DNA from 2 places in the Marinicrinis sediminis genome. Region 2 is predicted to be linked to the other one. Evidence: predicted binding sites of a transcription regulator. Region 2 holds the regulator's gene; the other holds the start of a gene.

The links. The regulator Rex, encoded in region 2, represses fermentation and respiration genes when NADH is low (regulators of the CRP and FNR family bind a similar motif). The targets are predictions, from matches to a motif close to TTGTGAAATATTTCACAA.
Positions count from the first base shown of each region.
Region 1: ric (iron-sulfur cluster repair di-iron protein) is a predicted target of Rex. The motif match lies at 3,692-3,709, and genes of this name have one in related genera.

Region 1 is NZ_JBHUMM010000009.1:94,524-99,619, reverse strand. It holds gene ACFSUC_RS05970 (hypothetical protein) at 1,110-1,442, opposite strand; gene ACFSUC_RS05965 (DUF6958 family protein) at 1,550-1,834, opposite strand; gene ACFSUC_RS05960 (hydralysin-2) at 2,006-2,743, opposite strand; gene ACFSUC_RS05955 (Crp/Fnr family transcriptional regulator) at 2,924-3,625, opposite strand; gene ric (iron-sulfur cluster repair di-iron protein) at 3,783-4,502, shown strand.
Region 2 is NZ_JBHUMM010000043.1:312,164-317,259, reverse strand. It holds gene ACFSUC_RS15315 (DUF47 domain-containing protein) at 1-568, shown strand, start outside; gene ACFSUC_RS15310 (manganese-dependent inorganic pyrophosphatase) at 686-1,615, opposite strand; gene ACFSUC_RS15305 (redox-sensing transcriptional repressor Rex) at 1,711-2,334, opposite strand; gene dinG (ATP-dependent DNA helicase DinG) at 2,339-5,096, opposite strand, start outside.

The DNA of each region.
Region 1 (5,096 bases), on a different contig from region 2:
ATCGGGTCACCAGAAAGCGTACATTGACAATTTCAATTCCTCATAGATACGATACAAACCTTGAGTTGTTCCTCCTTTAATTTCATTTATAAACTCTAAGGTTTCAATTCCTCATAGGTACGATATAAACGATGGCTTCACCGAAACGGTTTTGCATCTCACTTTCTCGTTTCAATTCCTTATAGGTACGATATAAACGAAGAAGTAAAAGATACTCTTGACAGCTTCATGATTACGTTGTTTCAATTCCTTATAGGTACGATATAAACGCAGATCGGTGAATACACCGTGGAAGCAGGAATCTATTACGTTTCAATTCCTTATAGGTACGATATAAACCCGCGACTTTTCGAGTTCAGACAAAATGGCAGCAACCTGGTTTCAATTCCTCATAGGTACGATATAAACGAACCAGTGACCTCCACCCTGTCAAAGTGAATTTTGACCAGTTTCAATTCCTCATAGGTACGATACAAACAGAGCGCGCCCCAGCTCCTGACATCCCTTCGTTTTATGAGTTTCAATTCCTCATAGGTACGATACAAACGCAAGTCCACTGGACAAACCATCTATTTTGGATCTGAGTTTCAATTCCTCATAGGTACGATATAAACGTAACGACACTAAACACATACTTATAGAGGGACTCAAGAAGTTTCAATTCCTCATAGGTACGATATAAACAAAATATGTATTCTATCACATACAATATAGTCAGCCGTTTCAATTCCTCATAGGTACGATATAAACCCACATCGCCTGTCTCCGGATCTTCATCCGCTTTAGAGAGTTTCAATTCCTCATAGGTACGATATAAACCTTATAGAAAAGGAAAAGAGAGCTTTCACGTTTGTCCGCGTTTCAATTCCTCATAGGTACGATATAAACCCCAAAAAATGGCGTTGTTATAGGATTCTCCATTTCTTCTTCATTTCCTTTTTCTTGTTTTCCCATCATGTCTAAATTTTAAATATCACTGTTTCTCTTTCTCTTTGTCTTGCTGGCATCACATTTCTCCAAAATACGAGTTGTCGTCGTTCTCCCGGGTTTACGACGCTAATGAGGATCAACGACGAACATTTTCGAAGGTTATAGCCACCATTTTTCTGTCACTTCCTCGCTTGATTTTCGCTAAGTGCATGGATCAATTGAATGCCATCCTTCAGACCTTGCTTGAACAGCCATTCTTTTTCTAGGACATGCAGATGATTCCACGCTTCTTCCAGTTGAAAGAACTGCTTTTTCTGCTCAGGATTGAGTGTGGTCATCATCGTATTAAAGACCTGATGAAATTGCTGATATGCCCTGAGAATATCTGCTTCTTGATGAGATTTGTGGATGTGTTCATCGAACCTGCTCTGAATCGAATCATTTAGCCATACCGGAAAATGCATGGTTGCACCACCTTTCACCTCAATCAGTCCTATATCCAGTCTACTCATTCCATCCTGATTGTGAAGACAACTAAGCGTACAGTTTCATAGGATTGTACGTATCCGTACAAAATTTGACGATAAAACTTTTTTCCAAAGATAAATGACTACATCCATTATCCTCTTACACGGATACACTGACGCTGATTCTTTTTGAAGCGTTCCAGGATTCCTCTTGCTTCGAGATCCAGTTTGACTGTGGTGACGTACCAGGGAATTGACCCATCGAAGGTATCTCCGATTTGTTCCTTGATCTGATCGACAAGTTCGGTAAAGGATATTTCTCCATGGGCCTGCACACAGGCAAGTATGGCTGTTTTCATGGTTTCATATTTCTGTCTGTCTATCGTGCCGCCTTGTTTCCCTTCAGGATGAAGCAGCTCAAACCGGTTCGTGTTCATCTCATCACCTCTTATATGAAATAGCATCAGAAATCACACTGACTTCCAGGAGAAGCGCCCCTGAAAGTCAGTTTTTTCATTCCTATGATAATGGTATGTGACGTGCATAGATGCACTTCCTGATCCCCGTGTCTGACTGCGCGCTATGTACGCCCACTCTGGTTGACGATCTTACAGAGATTCTGTTTTCCCAATCTCGGTCTGAACATCGAAGATGGCTGCATTTTCAATGACGCCCTTGATCTTCCCTGAAGCTTGTTCCAATGCATGATTGGCATCCATGAACCAGTAGTAATGACCATCTACCTTGTCAGGGAAATTGGCTCCGAACATGCCCTGAACGCTGACCGGCGCTTCGAATTTCATTTTTGCTTTTTTCAAAGTTCCCACAATGGACACTTTCTTCTTGCTGCGTGGCGGCACGACAACTGAAACCGTCGAAGATACCGATCTGGAAGATTGTTGAGACTGGGTCTTGCCTACGGTAATGGATTCAGAGAAGGATACGCCTGTGCTGAACACTCCTTCAATCTGTACTTCAGCGGAAATGGTCAAGCCTGCTGTGACTTCGGAAGACCAGGAGGTTTCCTCTGTCCAGCTTGCATCCACGGTCAAGGAAATCGTGGCTTCTTCATCCCCTTGGTTCACCGCGTAGTTGCTGCCCAGAATCCCTTCATCCGGATGGCTCTCTCCATCATCTTCATATTCAAATTCGCCCAGCACTTTGTAGCAAGGCATGCCGTATTGCTCGGTAATCGCTGGCTGCACCGCATTGTAGTAGGTCTCACTGTTCACACAGATCCCATCCGGCTTCTTGCCATAACGATCCTGGAAGCTTTTTCTTACACTGTCCGGGCTGGAATTGACTGCGGGTAAATCTGAGAAAGAAAATAATTCACGAACTGACATAATTAATAATTCCTCCTTCAAAATGTGGTAGGGAAGTCCCATTACTAAATCTACCATATCTATCTTCTATTTTGAAGGAATAATCATGTTTTGTAGAATTTTATCTAATCTTTAGAAAAAAGGCTTGATTTTCACTCTTTCAGTATGATGGCATCCTACTTTCGCCCTGATTTTGACCCTTTACGGCTTCCACCGCTTAAAGGCATCAAGATCATGGATGATGAATCCGTCCCGATTGGTGTCCATCAGTCCTTCCTTCCTCCACTGACTGAGCAGCCTGGTTATGCTCTCTCTCGTCGTGCCGATCGTACTGGCAAATTCCTGATGGGTGATGGGTAAGGGAAGCCAGATTCCATCCTCTATATTTGTCCCTTCTCTCTTCCTGCCCTGCTCGGCAACCATCGCGATGAGAAACGACTGCGCACGAAGCTGAACCTCCTGTCCACTCATATCCTGTAGCTTGGCCTGCAACTCCATGATAATCTTCCCCATCACCCGCATGACCTTTATACTCATGGACGGTCTGGATCGCAAGAGCTGTTCGAAGTCCCGGATCGGGATGGCCAACACCTTCGTTTGCACCAGCGTTTCTGCTGTAGCCGGGTACGGGGATTCCGCATACAGCCCCGTGTGCGGAAACATGCTGCCGGAGGACAGAAAATTGACAATTTGCTCATGTCCGTTGCGATCTGTCTTGTACGTTTTGACGAGTCCGGTTTGGATCAGGTAAACGGCGGTTTTCTCCGATCCTTCATGAAATATGACCTGCTTTTTGTCATAGGTTCGATCAATGGCGATGTGGGCGAGATGGGCAAGTTCTTCCTGGCTCATATCTGAAAAGAGCGGCACCTCGGCAAGGTGAAGCAATCTTTGGTCTTCCATGTTCTCACTTCCTGTTCCTGGTTCATTTCGTTAAGACTATCATAACCAAGTTGCGCTCAGAAGTGTAGGTGAAGTAATTCAGGATGGAGTCGGTGATCTGTATCACAAAGCTCCGCTTCCCGTCATTGTAAGATAAGGGCAAAAGGAGGTTGTTCATATGACCACATTTACACTGGATAAAAAGATTGGAGATATCGTAACGGCATTCCCGGGGGCGAGCAATGTATTCAAAGCTCATCAGATAGACTTTTGCTGTGGCGGCCAGCGTCCGCTTCGTGAGGCCATTGAAGACAAACAACTGGACGGAGAGCAGGTCCTTGGTGCACTGGATGAAGCGTATCGCTTCCACATCGAACGCCAGCAAGTCGGTGAGCAGGACTGGAAACAAGCTTCGTTTCAGACGCTGATCGATCATATCGTGAGCATGCATCATGAGTATGTGCGCCGTGAGCTGCCGATTATCAGTCAGTTTGTCACCAAAGTAATGAATGTACACGGCATTCATTATCCGGATATGCTGCCACCGCTGCACCGGATGTTCCATGAATTGAAGATGGAGCTGGAGCAGCATTTGATGGCAGAGGAACAGATTTTATTCCCGCTTGTGATCGCTTATGAACAGTCCGGAGATCCGGGCAAGCTGAAAGAAGCGCTCGCGGAACTGGATCGATTGGAAGCAGATCATAGCGGAGCTGGCGATTTACTGAAGGAAATGCGCAAGGTTACATCGAACTATACGTTGCCAGAAGGGGCATGCCGGACATTCACCCTTACCTTCGAGAAGCTGGAACAACTGGAAGCGGACATGTTCGAGCATATTCATCTCGAGAACAATATCTTGTTTGTACGGCTGGCGGAGTTAGATACTGAAGCCTGAATCACTCTCAACTGCTGAACGTCGAACACCGTAATGCATGGCGCGTTTAGGTATTTGGAAATAAGGAAGAGCGGGTATGTCCATGATGGTAATGGTACATATCCGCTCTTTCTTTTGCGTATGCTGCTGATTCAGATGTTAGTCACCTTATGCTGAGAGGAATCAGAGGAGAGATCGCATGGCTGCGTTCATCGTGCCAGAGCCTTCCAATCGGAATGCCGGAACCTGCTCCACTTGTTTTAAAATGAGGGCGATCCTGTCATCCAATTCGTTTAACGGACGGGGTTGGATGAAATGATTCTGGAGTGTTCTGTTTCAATTCCTCATAGGTACGATACAAACCAGGAAAAGCGCGAGAAGGCTGCAGCTCATGAGCAATTTCAATTCCTCATAGGTACGATACAAACCCCAAAAATTGGCTTTGATATAGGCTTACTACATTTGTTCAAAGATTCCTTTATTCACTTTCACAAATTGTCTATTTCGGAATATTATCCAGTTATCCTTAATCTCCTCTTGGTTTCTCGTTCAATCTCCCTAATTTGAATTGTCGTCGATCCCCTAGGATTACGACGCTAATGAGAGTCGACGAGA
Region 2 (5,096 bases):
AGCCGAGAATACATTAAAAGGGGCTCAACTGTTCCGTACCGCCATGATGGGGGAAAAGGAGCCACAAACCTATAACGATGCAATCAAGGAACTGGAAAATACCGGGGACACGCTCACCCATGATATATTCAGACAGCTGAATTCCATCCACATTGCCCCGCTGAGCCGGGAAGATATTCTGGAGCTTGCGGTATTGATCGATGATATTATGGACGGGATCGAAGCGACCATTGCCCGATTTGACTATTTGGGCATTCATTATACCAATGAAGTGATGCGGCAGTTTTCCGAGATTCTGGTCGCATCCTGTGAACACGTCTATGAAGCCATCAAGCTGCTTACCAACAAGAAATTTCTGCAGATTCGTCAGCATACGGTACAGGTCAACGCTTTGGAGAACGATGGGGACCGCTTAATGCGTGAAGGGATCGCCGACATTTTCAAAAATCGCAAAGACCCTTACCATGATTTTGCCCTGAAAGAAATTTATGAGCGTCTGGAGCAAACAACCGATGCCTGCGAAGACGTTGCCGATGTACTGGAGAGTATCGTTCTGCGCTATGCTTAACATTGGAAACTGATTCTAATCCAACGATATGTTAACGTGAATGTTTGATGATATACACTAAAGACGGGGAGCCACCATTGGCTCCCCGTTTTTCTATGTGCCATATCTTCGTTAATCTTACTTGCTGAGTACATCCGTCAATACCGGTACGACCTGTTTCTTGCGGGATACAACGCCCTTCAGCTCCGCTTTGTTGTCTACCAGCTTGACTTGATAAGCTTCTTCTACCGCCGCAGATTGCTGACCTAATACAACGGCGACGGAATCATTGTTGAGAATATCCGTGATGACGAATACGAACAGATCCAGACCCTTCTCATCAATATTGCTTTGCAGCACCTTTTCCAGCTCCGCTTGACGACCAAGCACGTCCTGGGTGTCTACACAGTTTACTTGTGCGATTTCGACCTTGCTGCTGCCCATTTGGAACTGCTTGGAATCCAGTGTCACCAGTTCTTCAATGGATTTGTCACTCAGATCCGCGCCCGCTTTCAGCATGTCCAGCCCATAAGACTCAAGCTCTACGCCAGCAATCTGAGCAAGTTCCTTCGCTGCTGCTACATCCTGATCTGTGCAGGTAGGGGATTTGAGCAACAATGTATCGGAAATGATGGCGGACAGCATCAATCCAGCCATCGCCTTCGGAATTTCAACTTCATGTTCTTTGTACAGCTTTTTCAGAATGGTTGTCGTACAGCCAACGGGCTCTGCACGATAATACAGTGGACCACTGGTTTCAAAATTCGCAATCCGGTGATGATCGATTACTTCCAGCACCGTGACCTGATCAATGTCATTCGCACTTTGCTGACGCTCATTGTGATCGACGAGGATAACCTGGTTCGTTTCGGCAGCTACCGCTTCAACCAGTCTAGGCGCTTCCACATTGAAATGATCCAGCACAAATTGGGTTTCACTGCTGACCGATCCAAGACGAACCGCTTCCGCATTCATCCCCAGTTTGTTCTTCAGATCCGCATACACTAGTGCGGAGCAAATTGTGTCCGTGTCCGGATTTTTGTGTCCAAAAATCAATACTTTTTCCATCCATCCTACTCCTTACTCTACTGGTTTGATTCTTTTCACTTATGATCATAACGCTAAATTCCGATAATTCCAATAGCTTTTATATATATTTTTTATTATTCCTCGAGATAATAGGCCAAGCTGTGCAATTCGGTCGTAAAATCTGCATGATGAATGCGAATGTGGGCAGGTACCTTAACAATCGCAGGTGCGAAATTCAAAATGGCCTCCACCCCGGCTTCAACAAAAGCATTTGCGACAATCTGAGCCTCTACAGCCGGCACCGTAATAATGCCGACCCGAATGCCGTGCTGCCGAACTACCTCAGGCAGTTCTTCCATCGGCAAGACCTTGAGGTGATTGATTTCCTTCCCGATCTTGTCCTTCGCACTGTCGAATACAGCGGTAATCTTCATGTTGTCCTTCAGATACGTATTATAATTGGAGAGCGCATGTCCAAGGTTCCCCGCTCCGACCAGTCCGACATGAATAATCTGGTCCAGCTTCAGAATGTGTCGGATCTTTTCGATCAGGTAATGGACATCATAGCCGATCCCTTTTTTGCCGAATTCACCGAAGTAGGCAAGGTCTTTCCGGATCTGGGCCGGATTCAGATTCAGCTTTTGCCCGAGTTCCTGAGAGGAAACGGTCTGAATCTGCATCATATTTAATTCATTGAGATATCTTAAATAGATCGGGAGTCTGCGTACAACAGCCTCTGAAATTTTCATGGATTTCATGACCTCAACCTTTCTTCTGGGCCTCCAGTGGATACGCTTGGGAAGGTTCGAACCATTCCCTGACCCTTTCTATCATCAGCTGCTTGGACATATGCTCCATCTTCGGACCCGGGAGAGAGTATAGAAAATGCTTGCCATAATACGTGTCTATGACCCTCGTATCATAGATGAGCACGATCCCGCGATCAGAGGATGTCCGGATCAATCTGCCAAATCCCTGCTTGAAGCGGATGACCGCCTGTGGAACGGTATAGTCCATAAACGGATTTTTGTTCTTCTGCTTCAAATATTCCGCTTTCGCCTCGGCCACAGGATGATTCGGCGGTTGAAACGGCAATCGCACGATGACCAGACAGGACAGTGCTTCACCCGGTATGTCCACCCCTTCCCAGAAGCTGCTCGTACCGAGCAGGACGCTTTGCGCCCGATCGGTAAACCATTTGGTCAGCTTGCTGCGATTGTTGCTGTCCACCCCTTGCCCCAGTACCTGAATGGAAGTGTCCTGCAATTGCTCCTTCAGCGCGCCATGCACATCCCGCAACATGCGATAGGAAGTAAACAGGACCAGCATTCTGCCTTGTGTAATCTTGGCCACCTCTGCCAGAGAACGGATGAGCTCTTCCACGTACTCCTTTTCCCCAATTCGTCCCTTCAGCTTCGGGAAATCGCGCGGGATACAGACGAGCACATTTTCCCGGTAATTGAACGGGGAAGATAATTGCACCGTATGCACGTCCTCGGACGATGCCTCCGAACCGAGTCCTACCTGTTCCCGAATATAGGCGAAATTTCGATTGACGCTCAATGTCGCAGAGGTCAGCACGATCGATTCCTTCACGTCAAAGAACTTTTCTTTCAGCAGGTAACTGACATCAATCGGCACCGTAAAAAACTGCAGCGATTTGTGCCGGAATGAAACATTGGCCTCGATCCAGTACACATGATCCTTCTTCATGGAGAGGAAGAGCCGCATCTCATCTCTGCATCGCTCAATATCCTTAACAGAGCCCTGTATGTCTGTCAGGACGCTCTGAATGTCGTAATCATCCACTTCATCCTTTACCTCATCCAGCGCCTTCTGAAGCGTTTTGAGCAGCTCTGAGCTATGCACATGGATGTTCTCCTCGATCTCCTTGAGCGAAGGCCAGTAAGCAGGTAATTCACCTGGCTTGTACCTCACAACGGCCTGTCCGCCTTCCTGCATGGCGGTCGCTTCAAGCGGAACCATATCCTCGCCATATACCTTCTCGAAGAATTCATCCCACGACTGCTGGAGTTGAATCGACTTATGGATCGCCTGATCAAGGGCATCAACCCATTTCTCCGCCTTCTCGTAACCGCTATGCATCAGCATCTCACTCAACTGGGGCAGCTTGCCGATATTTCCTTCCTTGTGTAGCCACAGCAGCGCATTTGTCAGTGTAAAATAATGCGTTTCTGTACCCAAATGCCTGCCCGCCGTTTCTTCAAACTGATGAGCCTCATCAATAATCAGCCGCTGATACGCAGGCAGCAGTCGGTGATCGGCCTTTTGATCCGTAAACAGCAGAGAATGGTTCGTGATGACGACATCCGCCTGATTGGCCTGATTCCTTGCTCGATGATAGAAGCATTTTCGGAACCATGGACAGGCCCGGTTGAGACAGGAATCTGCATCACTGGATACGGTGCGCCATGATTCCATGCCCTTGGGTCCGAGGTGGATTTCTTCCTCATCCCCTGTCTGGGTCTCCCCCAGCCAAATCGCCATTTGTGCAGCCCATAAAATTTGCTCCTTCTGGGCATCATAATCCTTACTGTTCATTTTATGCTCGAATTTGCGCAAGCACAGATAGTGACTGCGGCCTTTCAACACCGCGGCCTCAAACGGGACCGGCATAATGTCATTCAATAACGGGACATCCCGCTGCCGAATCTGTTCCTGCAGGTTGATCGTATGAGTGCTGATCGTAATTTTCTGTTCATGTTTGATGCTGTAATAGAGGGATGGAATCAAATAACCGAGTGATTTACCTGTGCCTGTGCCGGCCTCTACAATCAAGTGCTTCTGCTTCTCGAACGCGTCGATCACTTCATGAATCATCGTCACCTGGGCTTCCCGTTCCTCATACCGGTCAAACTTCAGCTTTAGCGCTTCCACAAGCTCCGTATAGAAGGCCTCGAAATCCTCTGGCAGCTCACGTTCCTCCAGCTCAGCCGCATCCTTCCAGTCGTCCACAGCCAGCGCCCATTGACGATAGGCGTGAACGGGCTCTTCCAGTCTGCCCTGTACTTCACGCTGCACGATCCATTCATCGATCCACCATTTCATATCATGCAGGGAAGCGCGAGGTGCATCGAAGATATGGGACAACCGTTGGAGCGTCAGATACGGCAAGCTCTCCATCTTGTCGATACAGCGCAGCAACGCTTCTGCCGTCGCCTCTGCATCACTGTCTGCCTGATGCGGGCGCTCATGGTCAATCTCGAATGCACCTGATACCATCGAGAGCTGAAGGCTGGGCAGTTCGGGGAACAACACCCGCAGGATGTCCACCGTATCCAGCACCGGCCCCTGAAAAGCCGCATACCCGCATTCATCCAGTGCTCGCTGCAGAAATCCAAGGTCAAACGCCGCATGATGAGCAACAAAAACTGCCCCTTCCAGATAAGGAAGCAGCTCACGGAGCGCCTCATCCAGTACAGGGGCTTCTTGCACCATTTCATTTGTAATACCCGTCAGTTGGGTAATCATCTCCGGTATATCTTGAACAGGTTTCACG